2 regions of the Gilliamella sp. B14384G12 genome follow, and region 1 is predicted to be linked to the other one. Evidence: riboswitches for the same ligand, from Rfam matches in the RefSeq annotation. Region 1 holds a riboswitch; the other holds the start of a gene.
The links. A riboswitch is a leader RNA that binds a small molecule or an ion and turns the genes downstream of it on or off. The one in region 1 is predicted to bind preQ1.
Positions count from the first base shown of each region.

Region 2: another riboswitch for preQ1. It lies ahead of queD (6-carboxytetrahydropterin synthase QueD); the one in region 1 lies ahead of queF (preQ(1) synthase).

Region 1 is NZ_JACFPU010000004.1:36,922-47,316, reverse strand. It holds gene H3S73_RS06060 (AAA family ATPase) at 1-381, shown strand, start outside; gene H3S73_RS06055 (hypothetical protein) at 383-808, shown strand; gene H3S73_RS06050 (hypothetical protein) at 798-2,564, shown strand; gene H3S73_RS06045 (bpX6 domain-containing protein) at 2,569-5,466, shown strand; PreQ1 riboswitch class I at 5,615-5,659, shown strand; gene queF (preQ(1) synthase) at 5,662-6,135, shown strand; gene queC (7-cyano-7-deazaguanine synthase QueC) at 6,163-6,816, shown strand; gene H3S73_RS06030 (7-cyano-7-deazaguanine/7-aminomethyl-7-deazaguanine transporter) at 6,864-7,535, shown strand; gene H3S73_RS06025 (alpha-2-macroglobulin) at 7,791-10,395, shown strand, end outside.
Region 2 is NZ_JACFPU010000013.1:1,725-12,119, forward strand. It holds gene H3S73_RS11645 (DUF1176 domain-containing protein) at 17-1,063, opposite strand; gene H3S73_RS11650 (7-carboxy-7-deazaguanine synthase QueE) at 1,215-1,829, opposite strand; gene queD (6-carboxytetrahydropterin synthase QueD) at 1,826-2,254, opposite strand; PreQ1 riboswitch class I at 2,258-2,303, opposite strand; gene clpB (ATP-dependent chaperone ClpB) at 2,589-5,159, shown strand; gene H3S73_RS13875 (IS3 family transposase) at 5,223-5,609, opposite strand; gene H3S73_RS11670 (DeoR family transcriptional regulator) at 5,697-5,834, opposite strand; gene H3S73_RS11675 (hypothetical protein) at 5,824-6,960, opposite strand; gene H3S73_RS11680 (methylated-DNA--[protein]-cysteine S-methyltransferase) at 7,307-7,846, opposite strand; gene H3S73_RS11685 (MFS transporter) at 8,020-9,306, shown strand; gene H3S73_RS11690 (histidine phosphatase family protein) at 9,371-10,141, opposite strand; gene H3S73_RS11695 (hypothetical protein) at 10,157-10,395, opposite strand, start outside.

The sequences.
Region 1 (10,395 bases):
TTATCCGACAGGCGAGTAGTAAAAACATTAAAACTTATTGCTGCTGCTGCGTTAATAAATGGTCGATTTGAAGCTCAAAAACAAGATATCTGGCCTTTATATTACGTATTACCTACTTTAGATATGCAACAACGCGGACAAGAAATCTTAAATGATTTTTTTACACTCTCAAATAATTCTCAATTGTTTTATGCAACTGAATTTGCCACACAACAACCGAATGCACGTCTGCAACGCCTAATTGAACAGGCTAATAACTGCCTAAATGGTGGTGTTCGAATTGAACATGTGTTACGTGAAATCGATGCTAATTACACCATCGATACTCTACCTGAGCCATTAAAGCAGTTAAGAACACAATTAATTAAATTGATTGTCTAATATGAACAACAAGATTGTTATTAACTGGCATTGGCAACCCAATGATGATGAAGCAATAACCCCTATCGCGGTTGTTGCTTGGCATGAAACGGTTAAACACTTACTTACTCATCTTTCAAAAAATTTAGATAAATTCGATTTAACTAAATTTCAATTTATCAAAGGTAACCATTTTATTATTATCATCGGTCCGTCCTCTCAATTACCTTGGGTTGATGGTGTGCAATATGCTATGGTTGACAACCAGACACCTTTACTTTGGCTACCATGTCATGCCAAACCCTCCGTTCCTTCTTTACTTCTAGCCGATGCTATAGCGAATAAATTTGAGCATAAGCATGTCCTGTTATGGGATCGTCCGCAGGCTATCATTCCATTAAGTTTTAGCTGGCCTTTAACTAAAGAGTTTATTCAATATGCCTTATAAACCACTACCCAAACCATTTCAAGCTTGGCAACATTGGTTATCAAGGTTTGATGAGAACTTACAACCGATTATTGCTGATTTACTTTTGCAATTTAATCTTTTTATAGGTTCAATCAGCGAAAGTCGATGCAGTAAACAACTATCATCAGATTCAAGCGATTTGCAAAAGCGAGGAAAATATGAACATTTGTTAACAACTGAATGGTTAATTGCTCAAGAAGAACCTGATGAATTTATTCGCCGAGCAGCCAATAATGAGCATCTTTTTTTAACGCCAGCATATGAAAAACCAAAAGCGAATGGAGTGATTATCGCTTTGTTTGATTGTGGATTACTACAATTGGGTATGCCTCGTGTGGCACATCTAATTTTGATGATATTATTTGATATCCGTGCTCATAACCTTAATAGCCAATTTTATTGGGGCATCTTACAATCTAACTCAGAATTGATTTTATTTTCAGGTATTGAAGACCTAAAGTTATTATTAAAAAATCGTACTATGAATTGCCTCGATACTAAACATCTTGATTATTGGAAAGATTATTTAAAACAGTCTGAATTACTTTATGATGAGTGCTGGATAATTGGGAATAATTTTTCAAAAGTTGATTTTGCTACGCATAAAATATCGATAAATAGATTAATAGGTAAATTTACAAACTTATCCGTTGATATGACTAATAACAAAATATCAAAACATTTTGAGTTAAAATTACCCAATGAAGTCATTTGTGCAAAGATGTTATCTGGACTATTTGAGTCTGGTAGTAATTACGCTGTTATTAATGAACAATCGTATCTTCCTTTAAATGCTAACTTACATCTTGATATTTCACCTAATAGTAACCACGTTTTAGTATTTAATAGTGAAAATAACAAAATTTGTTTTATTACTATTAATGATGTCTTGTCTCAAAGACAGGTATTTCGTGTCAAAAATTATTCTTTAAAATCTCATGTACTGGGTTTAGATATTCAAGGAAAACATATCGTAGCCTTGTATCAAGAAAATCAAAAATATTATTTATGGGGATCAAATATCCCAAAAAGAGAGTTATCGGAAGAGATCAACATTAATGCTATCAATCAATTATCTTATTTCCTATATCTATATGGCGATCATGATCCAAAACTGTTATACATAGACGATCATCAATCACTTTATTCTGTGTATTGGATAAATTATTATGGTGATATCCTTAATTCTCAACGAGAAATAGCCAAAAATGTAATGGCATTGTTCAAACTGAGTGAAAAACAGGCCTGTTATATTTACCAAGATGATCAAGAACAGTTTTGCATTACAGGTTATGCATTAAATCATTTATCCTATTATTTAAGCATTAAAAAAATTAATGAAAATTTGCAATATTTTATTTCATCCGAAAATTTATGGTTGACTGGATTCGGTCATTTAGCTGTTGGTTTTGAGCATCAATGGCAAGTATTTGTTGATGAAAACAGCTATGTTGAAGTAACAACCCCCTTAGAATGGCAGGTTTTTGGTTTTTTCTATGATAATCATGAAGATAAAATTAATTTTTTAATAATTGATAAAGATAAAAAACAAGTAGCATTGTTTGATTATCTCAATCATAAAATTGATGTTTGTTTCAAATCATCATATAAAATTGTTCTCTATCATTATAACTCATTGGCTCAATCGTTTTCAGTTATTATGGATAACGGGGAATTGATTTTATATTCTTTGAAAACACAATCAATAAGATTGAAATTGCATAAAGCTGATTAATGATATGAAAGGAAAAGCTTTTTTTATCCCAGAACCAACCTTAAAAGGCGTTCAAAATGTAGCGGGAATATGGTTTCCAACGCAGTGGTTTGATCGCGAGCAGCGTCAACGTCTTTTAATAAAATCATGGTTTTTAGGATGCTCAATTTATCAATTTGAACATGGTGATTTACTTAAGTTTCCATCGGCAAAAACTGTGAATTGTGATACTTTACTTGGTTGGCCATTAATTTTAGATAACGGGATCCTCAGTTCTATGCAACTCCCCAAAAAACTGAGTTCCAAAATAATTAACTATGATTTGGTCATTGTTATGGGTAATGATATTCAATGTTATCGTTGTGAAGATGCCATCAATATCGATCCCGCTAATTGGGTTGATCTTAGTGAATATCAATTGTATGAAACCAATCGTTATTTAATAAATATTGTCCAAAATGAACTACCAGAATTCAGTTTAGAGAGTCGATCCTTTGAACAAATATTTGATGGCAAGATACCTGTGCCAAGTCCTCGAAAATTACAATTTATTGATAGTAATAAGATAGTTAATCAAGATAAAGAAATTGATGAACAAAATAATCATTTGTCTCAAGAAAAACTCATTAAAAAAAGTCATATTATTTTAGCAGTAGTTATTCCTTCAATATTGCTGATAGCATTGTATGTTATTTATTCTCTAAAAATATCTTCATTTAATACTTCACTTGGTAAAAATCTCTATAAAATATTTATTTTTATAATAGTAAGCTTTTTTCATGTGAGTATTTTTGTTATTTTTATTAAAACCATAAAAATGCTAAATCGAATCTTTTCAGAAGAAAAAAAAGAAGATTTACTTGATGGCATGTTAAAAAAATCATTTTCTTACAGTATTAATGCCAATGAGTTACCACAAGTTAATCACTCATCTTTGTCATCTCCCTCTCATTATAAAAAAAAATCACTGCTTAACAGCCATTCTTTTTTATCATTATTTTCAAAATTAAGTCATTTGTTTTCTTTTCGACAGAGTAACTACATTGAAACAATGATTAAAAAGTTTGAGAAAGGTGATTTGTTAAATGCCTTGCGTTACGCTCTTCCGATCAATAATGAGAAAAATTCAATCGAAAAAAACTATGGTACACCCAAACCACGAAATAAACTGTCGATAAGTGATTGCGTTTATGGTGATTCATCCTCAATTTATCTTGATTCTGAAAAACTTAAATACTTGAAAAAACTATATCGACAAAGCTTTGATACGTTAGCCAAACAAAACAAAATAGAAGAAGCGGTTTTTGTTTTAGTAGAACTGCTCAATCATTTAGAAGAAGGAATAGAATTTTTAGAACAACACAACCGATATAAACAAGCCATGGAGTTAGCAATTGCAAGGAATGCTAAAACTCAATTATGTATAAAACTTTGTTGTTTGGCAAATGAATGGGATATAGCGGTTATGTTGGCCAGACGCGATAATGCCTTTGAAGCTGTAATTTTGATGCTTGAAAAACAACACTTTGAGATAGCCAATAAATTAAAACTTTATTGGGCTAAGACTTTAGCAGAAAAAGCAGATTGGTTAGCTGCAATTGATGTAATTTGGTCACTCTCGGAATATCGTTATCTTGCTGAACAGTGGTTTAATAACCTGGATATATACGATGCTAAAGCGATCGTAAAGCGTCTTATTTTAATACCTAATTCGATAATAAAACTTGAAAGAACTTTGATTGAGATAAAAACTGAACAAGCTCATTATCGAGTAAGATTAGAGCTGGCTAATGAAATTTTAAAAAATCAGCAAAATATTCAAAAATTGCAAGATTTATTACGAATGATGATCAACGAGATAATTGTTGATGCCATTACTTATCCTAATGAGTTAACTAAAGCTAAAATTGCAAAATTAATTACTCTTACTGAAGATAGAACATTACAGATAGATCTGCCTATCTCTTCATTAAAACTGGTTAGGCATAAATCTTTATTAATGCAATATCATTTGGATCATTATCAGAGTCCGCACAAAGGCCATCGAGCAATTTATGACATGATCCCGCTAATCAATAATCAATATTTGCTTGCATTAGGTGAAGCAGGGATTATAAGAGTGGATAATAAAGGCAAGCAACTTGATCATTTTATGATTGTTGCTGATAAGTTTGTCGTATCTTCGAATCGATTGCAAATTTTAGCTTTGGCTAAACAAGATAATTACTACCGCATTCATAAACTTGATTTAAGTACCAAGAAAACAATCGATCTAGGCGTTGTTAACTTCCAATTATGCTCCTTTGAGTTTGATGGTATAAATTGGGCTATCATTAGAAATAATTGCCTTGAACTTATTGATATTAGTCATAAATTATCTGTGGTACGGCGAATCGATCTTTATCCTAATGTGATAAATAAGTTGGTGATTAAAAATCATGAAATAATGGTTTTAACCCACAACGCTGAGAAAAAAGATGAAATTTTGTATTATTGTTTACCTGACTATAGTTTAACAAAACGATTGGTAATTGATGGGTATTATGACAGGTTAATAATGGGTCATAATCACAAGATCTTAAAAGTTGAATATATTGAATCGACTAAACGCGTACAATTTAAATCTCACTATAACAATGATTTCGAGTTTCAATTACAAATCGAGAAAAAACAATTTGATAATTTAATTATATTATCTACAGGCGAACTTATAGCTTTAGTCATTCAACGAATAGATGAAACAGGTTATGAAATTAATCTTTATCATCCCTATACTAATCGCAAACATATAACGATTGATTGGCAATCATCAACAATTGTGTCGTGTTCTTCTATCGGTAATGAATATTATTTTTTTGATAAACAAGGTAGAGTGATGCACATAAACATTAGTGAAAATAAAGTAACTTCTTTTTCTTTATAAAATTTGATTAGACAGTTAATTTTTTAAAGAAATATTGGCTAGTTTTTACAGTTAACTATTACATTCGTTCACAAGTCATATGTTTAATCACAAGGGTTAAGAACGATATTCTAGACTTTTTTTGTAAAAAAGAGTAATGTGTACGGTTTGTCTCGTGGTTCGTGAACCTCCCACGCTAAAAAACTAAGGAAAATTATGAGTAACGTTACATTATTAGGCGATCAGTCTGTTCGCTATCCAACAACCTATAGTCCAGAAATTCTGGAAACTTTTGATAATAAACATCCCGGTAATGATTATTTTGTTAAATTTAATTGTCCGGAATTTACCAGTCTTTGTCCTATTACTGGGCAACCTGATTTTGCCACAATTTATATTTCTTATGTGCCTAACATCAAAATGGTTGAAAGCAAATCTCTTAAGCTATACCTGTTTAGCTTTCGTAATCATGGTGATTACCATGAAGATTGCATCAATATCATTATGAAAGATCTGATCAAATTAATGGATCCTAAATACATTGAAGTGTGGGGTAAATTCACACCACGTGGAGGTATTTCAATTGATCCTTATGCCAATTATGGTAAAGCTGATACTCGGTGGGAGCAAATTGCGCTCAATCGTTTAGCGAATCATGATCTTTATCCTGAAAAAGTCGATAATCGCTAATTTGTTCAATCTGACAGGAATTTTTTAATGAAAAATCGTAAAGCACTCGTGATATTTTCTGGCGGGCAAGATTCGACTACGTGTTTATTACAAGCCATTGCCGATTATGGACTTGAAAATGTTGAAACTATCAGCTTCCAATATGGTCAACGTCATAGTATTGAATTAGATAAAGCTAAATGGATTGCTGAAGATTTAGGTGTCAAGCAAACCGTAATTGATACATCGGTTATTAAACAGACGACCAATAACGCTTTGATTGACGATTCACAAGAAATTAAAGCTGCACAAGATGGCGATTATCCAAATACGTTTGTCGATGGTCGTAATATGCTGTTTTTATTGTTAGCTGGTTGTTATGCCAAACAGCAAGATATTCAAGATATTATTATCGGCGTATGTGAAACAGATTTTAGTGGTTATCCAGATTGTCGTGATATTTTTATTAAATCCATGAATGTATCTATGAATTTAGCGATGGATTATGCGTTTAATATTAAAACCCCGTTGATGTATCTTACTAAAGCTCAAACATGGGAAATGGCTGATAAATTGGGTTATCTTGATTATGTTCGTCAAAATACTCATACCTGTTATTACGGTGTAGAAGGGGGATGCGGTAAATGTCCAAGTTGTATGCTGCGTGATAAAGGTCTACAAGAATATCTGGCCAAAACTTAAAAAATATTTATCTGGGTTCTCTCACCCCATTAAAAAAGGAAACAAATATGTATTTGAACGTTCATTCACAATTGATTGAAAAACAATTTACTCGACAGCAAAAGCATAAAGCACTAGGTTGGTTAGCTTTTTTTCATATTATTGTTATTGCTTCCAGTAACTATTTGGTGCAAATTCCATTTGATATTTTTGGATTTCATACTACTTGGGGAGCCTTTACATTTCCATTTATTTTTTTAACTACTGATTTAACTATCCGTATTTTTGGTGCCAGTTTGGCAAGAAAAATTATCTTTGTGGTTATGATTCCCGCTTTACTGTTTTCATATCTGATTTCGGTTCTATTTTTCGAAACCCACTGGGTAGGTTGGTCAGCATTGACCCAATTTAATAACTTTGTTTTTCGCATAGCATTAGCCAGTTTTGCAGCTTATTTAGTTGGGCAATTAATGGATATTACTGTTTTTAACTATTTAAGAAAAAATCAATTTTGGTGGGTAGCACCTTCAGCTTCAGCAATCTTTGGTAATGGTATTGATACTATTGTATTTTTTGCTATTGCCTTTTACAAAAGTAGTGATGAATTTATGGCTAATCATTGGGGTGAAATTTCGTTAATGGATTATAGTTTTAAAATTTTAATTTGTGGTTTATTCTTTTTACCATTATATGGAATTATTTTGAATTTTATCTTAAAAAAATTAACTGCAAAAAAGTAATAAATCAGCCAGCTTTTGCTTAATAATTCTGAAATCATCTAACATTTAGAACTTATTGATAACACAATATGTTCTAAATGTCAGTAATACTACTTTCCAATAAACCCAGATCAACGATTCTTTCAAAAATTTGATTGCTTACTTAAAAATTCAATTTGTTTGTAAAGATATTTTGCTAAACGTTTGGTGACAGTGCATAATATTGACCAAAAATAGTCACAACATTTAGTGAAATAAAAGGAATTGGGTGAAATCATGAGATTAACTAAACACTTAGCTATGTTGGGTTTGTTTTTAACGCTATGTGCACAAGCAAAAAACAACGAGCTAACGACAAATATAACCGCTAATCAAAAAAATAGCACAACTCAAAACTCGAGTGTTAATTCGCAATTGCATAATGTATTTAATCCAACACCAGAATTAATCGAAAAATATAAAGATAAAAAACTTGAAATTCTTGATTGTTCGGAGATGATTATTGATGGATCAAGTACTTTAGTCGTGACTTTTTCTGTTCCACTTCTTCCTAAATTAAATTTTTCAAATTTACTGAGATTAGTTGACAAGGAAACGGGTGTTGTCGATGGTGACTGGGAGTTGTCTGATAATGGTTTGGAATTAAGACATCGTTATCTTGCACCAAATCGTAAATTAGATTTAACCATTGATAAAATGTTAACGGCGATTAATAACAAGAGTTTACAATCAGTTTATGAAAAAGAATTAACCACTCGGGATCGTCAGCCATTAGTAAATTTTGCAAGTACTGGATTATTATTACCGAGTAAGTCCATGAGTGGATTACCTGTGACGACATTGAACATTAATAAGGTCGACATAAACTTTTTTAAAATTAAGCCAGAAAAACTAAGTGATTTCTTTGATAAATTTGGCTTTATTAATATGCTATATGCTTGGCGCTCTGAAGAACTCAATAGTTATGCTGATTTAGTTTACTCGTCACGTTTTGATCTTAATCCTAAACCTAATGCCCAAGAAACTGTTTTAGTCAATCTTTCTAAAATTAGTGAACTTAAACAAGAAGGTGTTTATGTTGCGGTGATGAATGAAGCCGGAACTTACAATGAATCAAATCCAGCAACCCTATTTTCAATAAGTAATATTGGTGTTTCAGTTCATAACTACAACAACCATAGATTTTCGGTTATGGCTCATGGTTTAGATAATGGTAAACCTCTTGCAAATATCGAAATATCTTGTCGTTATGTAACAATAAAAGACGACGATTGTAGTGTTTCGGAAAAAACAGATAAAGATGGTTATGCTGAATTTTCTATGAATACCCATGATGACAATTGGATATTGCTAGCCAATGATGGAAAACAAACTTCATTTATATATGTAGATCGAAATGCCCTTAATTTGACTGAATTCGATTTATCAGGTACACCTTATTCGCATGCACAATTATTTGTTTTTGGTCCACGAGATCTTTATCGTCCAGATGAAACCGTCTATTTTAATGCATTATTGCGTGATGCGGATGGGCAACCATTGACTGATCAACCAATTATTGCCGATGCGATTTCAACTGATGGGCGTGTAGTTAAAAATTTTCAATTAAAAAGCAGTGCTAATACCAATGGTTTATATCAGGCAAATTTTGTCATTCCATCTGATGCGGCAACAGGTAAATGGTCAATTCGTTTTAATTTAGGTGATGATATTTATCGTTATTGGTATTTCAACGTGGAAGAATTTTTGCCAGAACGTATGGCGATGGAAATAACCAGTTCGTCAGACGGTCCAATATTAAACGATGAAGATGTTAACTTTGATATCAAAGGTTGGTATTTGTATGGTGCACCAGCATCAGATAATCGCCTAAACGCTAATGTTTATTTAAAGAAAGTTGACTCCATTACCGGATTAGCCGATTTCAAAATTGGTTCAGTGACAGATGGTAGTCTTTATAGTGAACTTGGTTCTTTTGAAGAAACATTAGATAATGATGGCTTAACCCAGCTTCATATTAAAAGGAGTAATTGGGCAAATTTACGTTCTCCAGTGAAAGTAGTTTTACAAGCGAGTTTACTCGATTCAGGAGGTAGACCGGTTACACGTTATGCAACTCAAACCATTTGGCCTGCTAATCAAGTACCAGCTATCCGAGCATTGATTGGCGATTCACCTTATTATGATTGGAATACTGATAATTATTATGAGCGTCCTACCGTTGATATAGGGACTAATGCGGAATTTGAAATTGCTTATGTTGATCTAGACGGTAACAAACTGGCGACAAACTCCTTAAAAACAAGATTGATTCGTGAACGTCGTGAATATTATTGGACTTGGTCAAGTGAAGATGGCTGGCAACTTAATCATAATTCCAGTGAGATTGTTATTTCGGAAGATCAGCTATCAATTGAAAAGGATAGTACGACTAAAATAAGCTATTTAACCAGTGATTATGGATCTTATCGTGTTGAAGTGATCGATGACGAGTCTAAAGTAGTGACAAGCTTTCGCTTTTGGTCAGGTTATGATTGGGAGGATAATACACGTGGTACGAAATCAGTACGTCCCGATCAAGTTAAATTAAGTATTGATAAACCATTTTATAATGTCGGTGATGTGGCTAAAGTCAACGTTCAAGCCCCAGTTGCAGGCTCTGGTTATATCTCTCTTGAAACGAATGATGGTATCATTTGGAAAAAAGCAATTACTGTTGGCGAAAAAGGTTTAGATGTCGATATACCAATTAAAGATTGGGGAAGACATGATATTTATATTAATGCCATGATAATCCGTCCATCAACTAATGCTGCCGTACAAACAGTAAAACGAGCAATTGGTTTACTTTATTTACCTACTGATACAACAAATCGCCATT
Region 2 (10,395 bases), on a different contig from region 1:
ATTAATTAATTTATGTCTATTTAGTTACAACTCGTGTAACTAAAATCGGTAGTCTCCATGTTCCACCAAGAAACGCATTACATGAGCCAGTGGTGTTTTTTGCAGAAGGTACGAATTTACGCCCGTTCCATGTGAGTTCTTCATATATCCAACAGTCACCCAATCCTCGCATTTTACGGTCGCTTTTTATAACACCATTATTATATTCAGGAAATACATTGGTTACTACAAACTCAATTTTGTTATTGTTTATTTTTTTCTTAGGAATAACCCAATAAGCATCACTAAAATTATAAGCACCTCTTAAACACGAAGCTTTTAATAAATCGTTATTCTTATCTAATTTGTATAGATAAAAATGCGGTTTAAAGTTATCTTCTTCATCATCTAAATCATAAGAAAAACAGTCAGCTTCTTTTTCGTCACTATAGCGTGTTTTAAATTCAGGAAAAATTGCTATTACTTCGTCTAATGTTAGTTTTTTGCTTTCATCAGACTTAATTACAGTACCTTTTTTTATGACAGGAGCAGGTATTGGCTTATAAACATGATTTTCGCTTTTCTTACCTGATTTTATTATTGCTCTAATTGTACCGATACGGCCTTGTACTTCATCCATTTTTAACATTACCGCATTATAGCCTATATCAAATAACTCCCAATATCTGTCGCCTTGCTTGAAAAAAATTTCATTATCAGTTTTTTTTAATACTCTAAGGAGTGCGCTTAATTGATGAGGTTTTAATTGATAAATTGAATTGGGTTTCTTTATTAGTGTACCCAAGTCTTTATTATTAATAACTAGGCTGATTGGGTGATTCTTTAGTATTTGCTCTTTTTTGTCATCGTCTTCATATTTATAAGATTCGTATTTAAAATAACCACCAGTAATAGGTTGATTTGCACCAGCTTTGCGCTCGAGTAGAATTGATATATGACTATCACCATCATCTAACTCTCTACCAAAACCTGCCACACGACAAGTCAAGGTATTATCACAAACCATTTCCCAATTTACATAGTAAAACTCAACTGCCGTATTGGCATACGCGCAATGACCCAATGTGAATAAAAAAATAATCCTACTAAAAAACGATTAAACATAAACATCACCCAAAGAATATTGGATAATAATAAAGCTAAATTATTAAAATTTAGAGCATAATTTATAGATTGAATTGATTTTTTTATATTTGGCAGTTAATTAAAAAAGATTACTCTATATTTGCAAACTTGTGCGTTTGAATACTGAGTAGCCACTTGTTGTCGTTGCGGTTTTGGTTAATCTTGCCAAGTAATTCAATTGTTTCAAACATATTAAATTCACCCTTTTTTTCGCAAGGGGAAAGATAATAACGTTTTGCTTGAATATTTTGTTCAATATATTGGCAAAAAGGAAGAAAGTCCGCATGGTTTTCGGCAACAATTCGCACTTCACTTGCAGTTGGTTGTATGATTTTTTGATACCGTGCTTGATAGCAAAATTTTGGGCTAAGGGCAATATAGTCAATTAGAGGATCGACTTTACCTAATCCATTACTTTCAATAGCAATATAGTAACCAGCCTGTTTTAGTGGTAAAAGTAATTTTGGTAGCGCTTTAACCATAGTTGGTTCACCACCGGTAATAATGATGTTTTTGCTCGTATATTGTTTAACTTTCGTCAATAACTGCTCTAATGTAAAACGGGTGTATTGGCGAAAGTTAGTATCGCACCAAACGCAATTTAAATTACAACCAGCAAAACGAATAAAAATAGCAGGCATGCCTGTATTGTAACCTTCGCCCTGTAATGATTCGAAGATTTCAACAATGCGAAATTCTGTCATTTTTCACTCCGATGATACTCACAGTATGACGTTGGGGTTTCCCAGAGTTTGATCATTGAGATGGGTAAATATTGTGACAGACAATCAAAAATAAATTTACTCATACCTTCGGCAGTTGTACGACAAGGAAAGGCGAAGATTTTGCGATTCATCTCTTTTAATAATGAAGCAATACGGCACTCATTTGGATTATTTTGATTATATAGATAAGCATGATCGAGAGGATCAACAATATGCTGTTTCACTATTGCTTTTAAATCAGCATAATCCATTATCATATCAGCGCTAGAACCGTTATCTATTAGATCCCCTTCAATTTCGACTAATAAGCGATAAGTATGACCGTGCAGGTTGTGACATTTTTTGTTGTGCCCGTCTAACATATGACAAGCATCGAATTGAAATTCTTTAGCAATTTTGAACATGTATAATTCCTAGTTTTTTTTCGTGGGATGGATTACGAACCACGGTTAGACCACCTAACAAAATAGAGCGGCTAATATAATGGATTAATGCTTAATTGTCATCTTACAATTGTTATTCCGAGCAATATTTATTACACTAACGGTGTAAAATTGAACGTTTATATTTTGCTTATTTCAACAACAGAATATAAATTAATTTTATTGTCGATTTTTTGTAAAAAATTTTCATAAAAAACTCTTGAAATTTATCTTTCCACACTCATTTAGTAACCATGCAAATGGTTTATCTGCTTAAAGCATTTAAGCCAAATCTATTGCTCAGGAGATAGTTAATATGAGGTTAGATAAACTCACTAATAAATTCCAACAAGCTTTAGCTGATGCACAATCATTAGCATTAGGTAAAGATAATCAATACATAGAACCAGTCCATGTTTTATCCGCTATGCTTAATCAAGAAGGTAGCAGTGTCAAGCCTTTACTGGCAGCGGCTGGTGCTAATGTAGCAATGTTACAGCAAGAATTAAATCAAGCTATTGATCGATTGCCACAAGTACAAGGCGTGGGTGGTGAAGTTATTCCATCACAAGAATTTGTCCGTGTTTTAAATCTTTGTGACAAATTAGCACAAAAAAATGGCGATAGTTATATCTCGTCTGAACTCTTTATCTTAGCGGCTTTAGACGAAAAGGGTAGTCTTAGTGATATTCTTAAAAAATCAGGGATCACAAAAGACAGATTAAATCAGGCCGTAAGTCAAGTAAGAGGAAGTGATAACGTGAACGATGCCAATGCCGAAGATCAACGTGGTGCGTTGAAAAAATATACCATTGATTTAACCGAGCGTGCTGAACAAGGCAAGCTCGATCCAGTAATTGGGCGTGATGAAGAAATTCGCCGTACAATTCAAGTATTACAACGTCGTACTAAAAATAATCCAGTGTTAATTGGTGAGCCTGGTGTGGGTAAAACAGCAATTGTTGAAGGACTTGCACAACGCATTGTAAACCGTGAAGTACCAGAAGGATTACGTAATAAACGCGTATTGTCTTTAGATATGGGTGCTTTAATTGCTGGCGCTAAATATCGAGGTGAATTTGAAGAACGCTTAAAAGCCGTTTTAAAAGATTTAGCCAAAGAAGAAGGGCGCATTATTTTATTTATTGATGAAATCCATACCATGGTCGGTGCAGGTAAAAGTGATGGCGCAATGGATGCAGGTAATATGTTAAAACCTGCATTGGCTCGCGGTGAATTACATTGTGTTGGCGCAACAACGTTAGATGAATACCGTCAATATATTGAAAAAGATCCCGCTTTAGAGCGTCGATTCCAAAAAGTGTATGTGGCTGAACCAACTGTTGAAGACACCATTGCTATCTTGCGTGGTTTAAAAGAACGTTATGAATTACATCACCATGTACAAATTACCGATCCGGCAATTGTGGCGGCAGCAACGTTATCGCATCGTTATATTTCCGATCGTATGCTTCCTGATAAAGCCATTGACTTAATTGATGAAGCTGCATCGAGTATTCGTATGCAAATGGATTCAAAACCTGAATCATTAGATCGACTTGAACGCCGTATTATTCAGCTTAAACTTGAGCAACAAGCGCTTAAAAAAGAGTCTGATGATGCGAGTAAAAAACGACTAGAGATGCTAAACGATGAACTTGCTGAGAAAGAAAAAGAGTATGCGTCACTTGAAGAAGAGTGGAAGTCAGAGAAGGCTGCTGTTTCTGGTACTCAGACAATCAAAGCTGAGTTGGAAAAAGCACGAACTGAAATAGAACAAGCTCGCCGTGCTGGTGATCTTAATAAAATGTCAGAGCTTCAATATGGCAAAATACCAGAACTTGAGAAAAGACTCGCATCAGCAACACAGCTTGAAGGCAAGACGATGAAGTTATTGCGTAATAAAGTCACCGATAACGAGATTGCCGAAGTATTATCTAAAGCAACGGGTATTCCTGTTTCAAGAATGCTGGAAAGTGAAAAAGATAAATTATTACATATGGAAGATGCGTTACATAAACGTGTGATTGGTCAAGAGGAAGCCGTTGTTGCGGTAGCCAATGCGATTCGTCGTAGTCGAGCAGGATTGTCTGATCCAAATAAACCAATTGGCTCTTTCTTGTTCTTGGGGCCAACGGGTGTTGGTAAAACTGAACTTTGTAAAGCTTTGGCTAACTTTATGTTTGATAGCGAAGATGCAATGGTCAGAATCGATATGTCCGAGTTTATGGAAAAACACTCTGTAGCACGTTTAATTGGTGCGCCTCCAGGATATGTAGGATATGAAGAGGGCGGTTATTTGACTGAAGCCGTAAGACGTCGTCCTTATTCAGTCATTTTGTTGGATGAGGTCGAAAAAGCACATCCGGATGTCTTTAATATTTTATTACAAGTATTAGATGATGGACGCTTAACCGATGGACAAGGGCGTACGGTTGATTTTCGTAATACCGTTATCATCATGACATCTAACTTAGGTTCTGATTTGATTCAAGGTCAAGTTGAGTTAAGCTATGATGAAATGAAAGCATTAGTAATGACAGTTGTAACTAAACACTTTAGACCAGAATTCATTAACCGTATTGATGAAACGGTGGTATTCCATCCTCTTGGTCAAGAAAATATCAAAGCGATTGCGAAAATTCAATTAGCGCACGTTGAAAAACGCTTAGATGAACGTGGTTACCAATTGGATATTTCGGATGCTGCGTTAGAACAACTTGCTAAAGTTGGCTTCGATCCAATTTATGGTGCAAGACCGTTAAAACGTGCAATACAACAAGAGATTGAAAATCCATTAGCGCAACAAATATTATCTGGTAAGTTAGTTCCAGGTAAAACCATTCATCTTGATTTACAAGGTGATGAAATTGTAGCTAAACAGTAATATTCTTATCACTTGAAAAAACGACCTTAATATGAAGTGACCCCATAAAGTTGGACACTTTCATTAAGCGGCTTGTAAGGCCTGATTTCGATATTCAACCGGAGTCAGGCCTTTTAATTTGGCTTTAATCCGTTTGGTGTTGTAGTATTCTATATAGGTTTGATCAAAAACCATATTATGTATTTGATTTACAGTCTCAGAACCCATAGTACTGCCAGTTTGCGGGTTTATTTTACCGCCAAGTAATATCAATTCGCCATTAGTGCGACTACTGAGTAATGATGCTATTTGCGGTAAATTGGTGACAATGGTTAATTCTAGGTCACTAGGGATATATTCTGCCATGGCTAAATAAGTGGAGCCTGCATCAATAAAAATACACGTGTTCGCTTTGATTAACTCAGCACAATGCTTGGCGACGGATGACTTTTCGGCAACACTTTGTGTCATTCTTGTTTCAAAGCTTGCTGATTGTTTTAAATGACTGACTGCACCACCGTATACTCTTTTGCAGATTCCATCTTGCGCCCGTTTTTGTTAATCTCGACGAATGGTATGCTCTGAAACACCCAATAATTTAATCAAATCTGCGCTTACGACTCTTCCATTTTCGTTTAACAACTGTTGAATATAAGATTGTCGTTGTTTAGGAATTGCATCGTAATCAATCATCATCTATAACTCCATCGACTAATTTACCTTTATCCCAAGCCATATTCTTGTGATATATATTGTCTTCGCCTATATAGTGTGGATTTTCAAAATCGATATTATTTCGTTTTAATAAGCAGGCATTGTATTCATTTTCGGTACATTGACGGCTTACGTTAGTATTAAAATGATGTGTCTGGCATTGATTTTTTTTATGAATATAGTGTTTATTCCTATAGTGATAAACACTATCAATTTGGATCATAATTTTTTGCTCATTTTCGTCATAATCATAACATTTTTTTGTGCCAGTTGCTGATTTGTCTTTGTTATTGAAGTAGAGGTCACTTCCCCACAAGTTTGTCGCTTTGAACTTACCGTTGTCATTGAGATAATAGTCATAGTTATCCCCCAATCTGGTATTAGAATGATACTTTTTAATGGCTAAATCAGGTGCACCATCAAAGTTAATATCTTGCATGATAATACTGTTAAATTTGTTGTAACTGTAATTTAAATTTTGTATTTGTTGCAGTAGTTTATGATTTTTTTTACTGTAAACATTAATACCAACTAACTTAATTTTATCGTTTTTCTGCTTTGACAAAACGGCCGTAAAATAGAGCTTGTCTAGAGATTCTAATTGCAATAACTCAATCTGATTAAATTCTGTATTGGGTTGGTCGTTGATTACCAATTGTTTGTGTAATACTACGGAGTATTGTTGATGATTTTTTCCATCGAACCAATAACCATTTAATGTGTCAGGCAAAAATTTTTGGTCGTCAGCTTGTTCAATGTGCATGTTAATAAATTTAAAATAGTGACTTGAATCTTTAACTTTTATTTTATGCGAAATATTATCGAGATAGATATCTTGATTATCATACAAAACTAAATGGGTAGGATGATCGTCTTCAGTACATGAGCGAATATATTCACATTCAGCAGATAAAATATTAAGTTGTAGTTCAGGATTATTTTGATAAACCCAAACCCCTTTATTAACCTGATTTTCATTATCTTGATTTAAGGAGGTTTCTAAATATAACCTAATTGGGTTGTCGGCAATGTAACCTTTATAAATATAAATAGAACTTAATGCAGGGAAAGATAGTATTAATAATAAGCTGAGCAGTAAATTTCTCATTTTATTCGGTTATTGATTGATTATTCTATTTTTTAACTATGCCCCAGTATAATGTCTTAAGTGATTTTGTACAGATAAATTCAAAGGTTAAATGCTAATGGTGATAGCCTAAGCTATACTCATTTCTTTTTATTTTACTGATTACTATGTTTTATATCATTTATTGATGGATGTTAATTGTTGACAATACCAACTTAAGTCGAATTCTAAACAATTGTAAATATCTAATAATTTATTTATATCTTTAAATATTTAATCAGCAATAATGCATGTTTTCAGCAATTTCAGCCAAACTGATTGATTATCTTATGTTAATAAAATAGTTCAGACTAATCTTTTTAATTAGTTAAAGTGCCGTTCCTCTTGTTGGAATAACAAATTGAGAAGTATCTATATTTTCCAGTTTAAGCAAGGCAATTTTTTTATCAATTCCGCCTGCATACCCAGTCAAATTACCTTTAGCCCCAATTACGCGATGGCACGGAATGATGATTGATATTGGATTATGACCTACTGCTCCACCAACAGCTTGGCTAGACATGCTTGCGGTATTGGTTTTTTGCATGATCTGTTTTGCGATGTCGCCATAGGTAATCACTTGACCATAAGGAATTTGGCATAAAATATCCCAAACTAAATGTCGAAAAGGAGTACCCTGTGGCGCTAAGGGTAGTGCTTCAATAGTCGGTTTTTTACCATTAAAGTAGTCATCAAGCCACAATTTAGTCTTGTTAAAGATGGGTAGATTGGGTTGATATTGTTTTTGGGCATCTACGATTTGCCCAAAATATTTTTGACCTTCGATCCAAACCCCAACCAATTTATTTTGCTGACTAGCAAGCGTGATTAATCCCATTGGTGAATAATAGGTGTCTAGATAAAACATAGCTATCCTTATTAGGTAAATTATTAGGTAAAGGTGCACAAATTCTATTATAGCGACTTCTTATATTATGCCTATGGTTATTACTTTTTTTATTGAATATGTAAAAAGTATTAACTCTGACTATAATGTCTTTAACGACTTTTAAAATAACAATAATGTTGAAAGGATGGATTATGGATTCAAACACTAAACCTGCTAACTCGATGTCTCGTGTTGCTTTAGCTAGTTTTATCGGCACAGCGATTGAGTTTTATGACTTTTATATTTATGCAACAGCCGCTGCCTTAGTTATTGGACCGGTATTTTTCCCTGACAGTTCGCCATCTGCTCAGGCGTTACAATCTTTTGCTACTTTTGGTATAGCCTTTGTTGCCCGTCCAATTGGCGCCATTTTATTTGGGCACTTTGGTGACAAAATAGGGCGTAAGTCTACCTTGGTGTTTTCTCTTATATTAATGGGTGTGGCAACGGCCGGAATTGGATTATTACCTAGCTATAATGCTATTGGTTTTTGGGCGCCGTTTTTGCTGTGTATTTTAAGACTTGCACAAGGATTAGGGCTGGGTGGTGAGTGGGGTGGGGCAGCATTGCTGGCAACTGAAAATGCTCCACAAAATAAGCGAGCATTGTTTGGCATGTTTCCTCAGTTAGGACCATCGATTGGTTTTTTATTATCTAATGGTGTGTTTTTGTTGGTCACTTTATCACTCTCCAATGAACAATTTTTACAATGGGGATGGCGAATTCCGTTTTTATTAAGTGCAGTATTGGTGATTATTGGTTTATATGTGCGTTTAAAATTGGTTGAAAGTCCCATTTTTGCCAACGCATTGCGCAGCAAACAGCAAGTTAAAGTTCCTGCGTTTAACATCTTTGTTCATCATTGGAAAGCTTTGGCGTTAGGTTCATTTTCAATGGTAGGTTGTTATACTTTATTTTATATAACTACTGCATTTTTATTGCAATATGGCACTAAATATCTGGGTATTGCTAAAGGTCATTTTTTAGGTTTTTTATGTGTTGCTATTGTCTTTATGGCGATAGCGACTCCAATTTCTGCACGCTTAAGTGATAAATATGGGCGTAAACCTGTGCTTGTTATTGGCTTGTTATTCGTCGCATTATCAGGCACAGTTATGACGCAGTTTATGGCAAGTGGTTCAGAATTATTGGTCTTGATCTATTTATCTCTTGAGCTGTTTTTAATGGGCATGGTGTTTGCCCCTATGGGCGCCTTTTTGCCCGAAATCTTTCCAACCAATGTACGTTATACGGGGTCTTCGGCCGCTTACAGTATTGGCGGTATTTTAGGGGCGTCTATTGCACCTATTATAGCCAATTATTTGGTAGCAAATGGTGATTTATCTTGGGTGGGGTATTATGTTGCCGTTGCTTCAATCATCAGTATTTGTGCAACATTACTCATAAAAGAGACTTTAAACAGTGACTTTACTCAATAGTGATTAAAAATAAAAAGACTCACCTTGGTGAGTCTTTTTTTATGGTATTTAGTTCTTGTTACAATTATTTGCCAAGCGCTTTACCTTTTTCGACATAGCTCATATCACCTAAACTTTCGACAATAAATTTACCGTCATCAGTATATCGAATTTTAGTAACACTTGCGTTACCTAATCCACCTTTGACTGGTGTATCAAGCCATTCTTCAACCATGGCTGTGATCGCCATGCCGTGTGATACCACTAGCACATCACCACCACCATTAGCTTTGGCTGATTCAGCAATTACTTTTAATGCAGCTTGCATACGAGTTTTTACTTTGTTGTAGTCTTCTGCTTCACCAGATTTTTCAACTGCGGCAATGGCATCCATAATTTTGTTTAATCTGATTTTACCTTTTCCAAAATCTTCCATTAATTCTTCATGGCCTGAATAGCCTAAATATTTACCTGCAGGTCCCCACATATTAGGATCAAGATCACCTTCATATTCACCAAAGCATGTTTCGCGAAGCGCTTCCATTTCGTTAATTGGTAGTGATTGACCTTTTGACTCTAAAACAATGCGAGCAGTTTGGCGAGCACGACCTAAATCGCTTGAATAAGCAGCAATAAAGTTCACATCTTTTAGGCCTCGTCCTAATTGCTCAGCAACTTCGATTCCTGGTTTGGTTAATGGAGTATCTGACCAACCTTGTGCACGGTGGACGTTATTGAACATGGTTCTACCATGGCGAGTTACATATAAATTCACATCAGCAGCAAACGTTTGGGCAATTGAAGCGGAAAGAATTACAGATAAGCTGACCAGCTTAATAAATTTTTTGATTTTCATAGTTTCGTCCTTTTGTTATAACAAATTAAATCGATAATCAATAACAGTTTCTGCTGATAATGTTGGTGAACGCTGAGCACGACCATCTCTTAATTTTGGTGTAATATCTCTAGTGCTCAAAGTTTTATAAGACCAACCATAACCAAATTTTGCCAGAATCGATAGATTTTTAAATGTTCCACTGGAAGGTTTCCAGAAGTTGAACACATTTATTTCTCCATTTTTTAGGGTTTCGTGTTTATAGTTAAATTCAC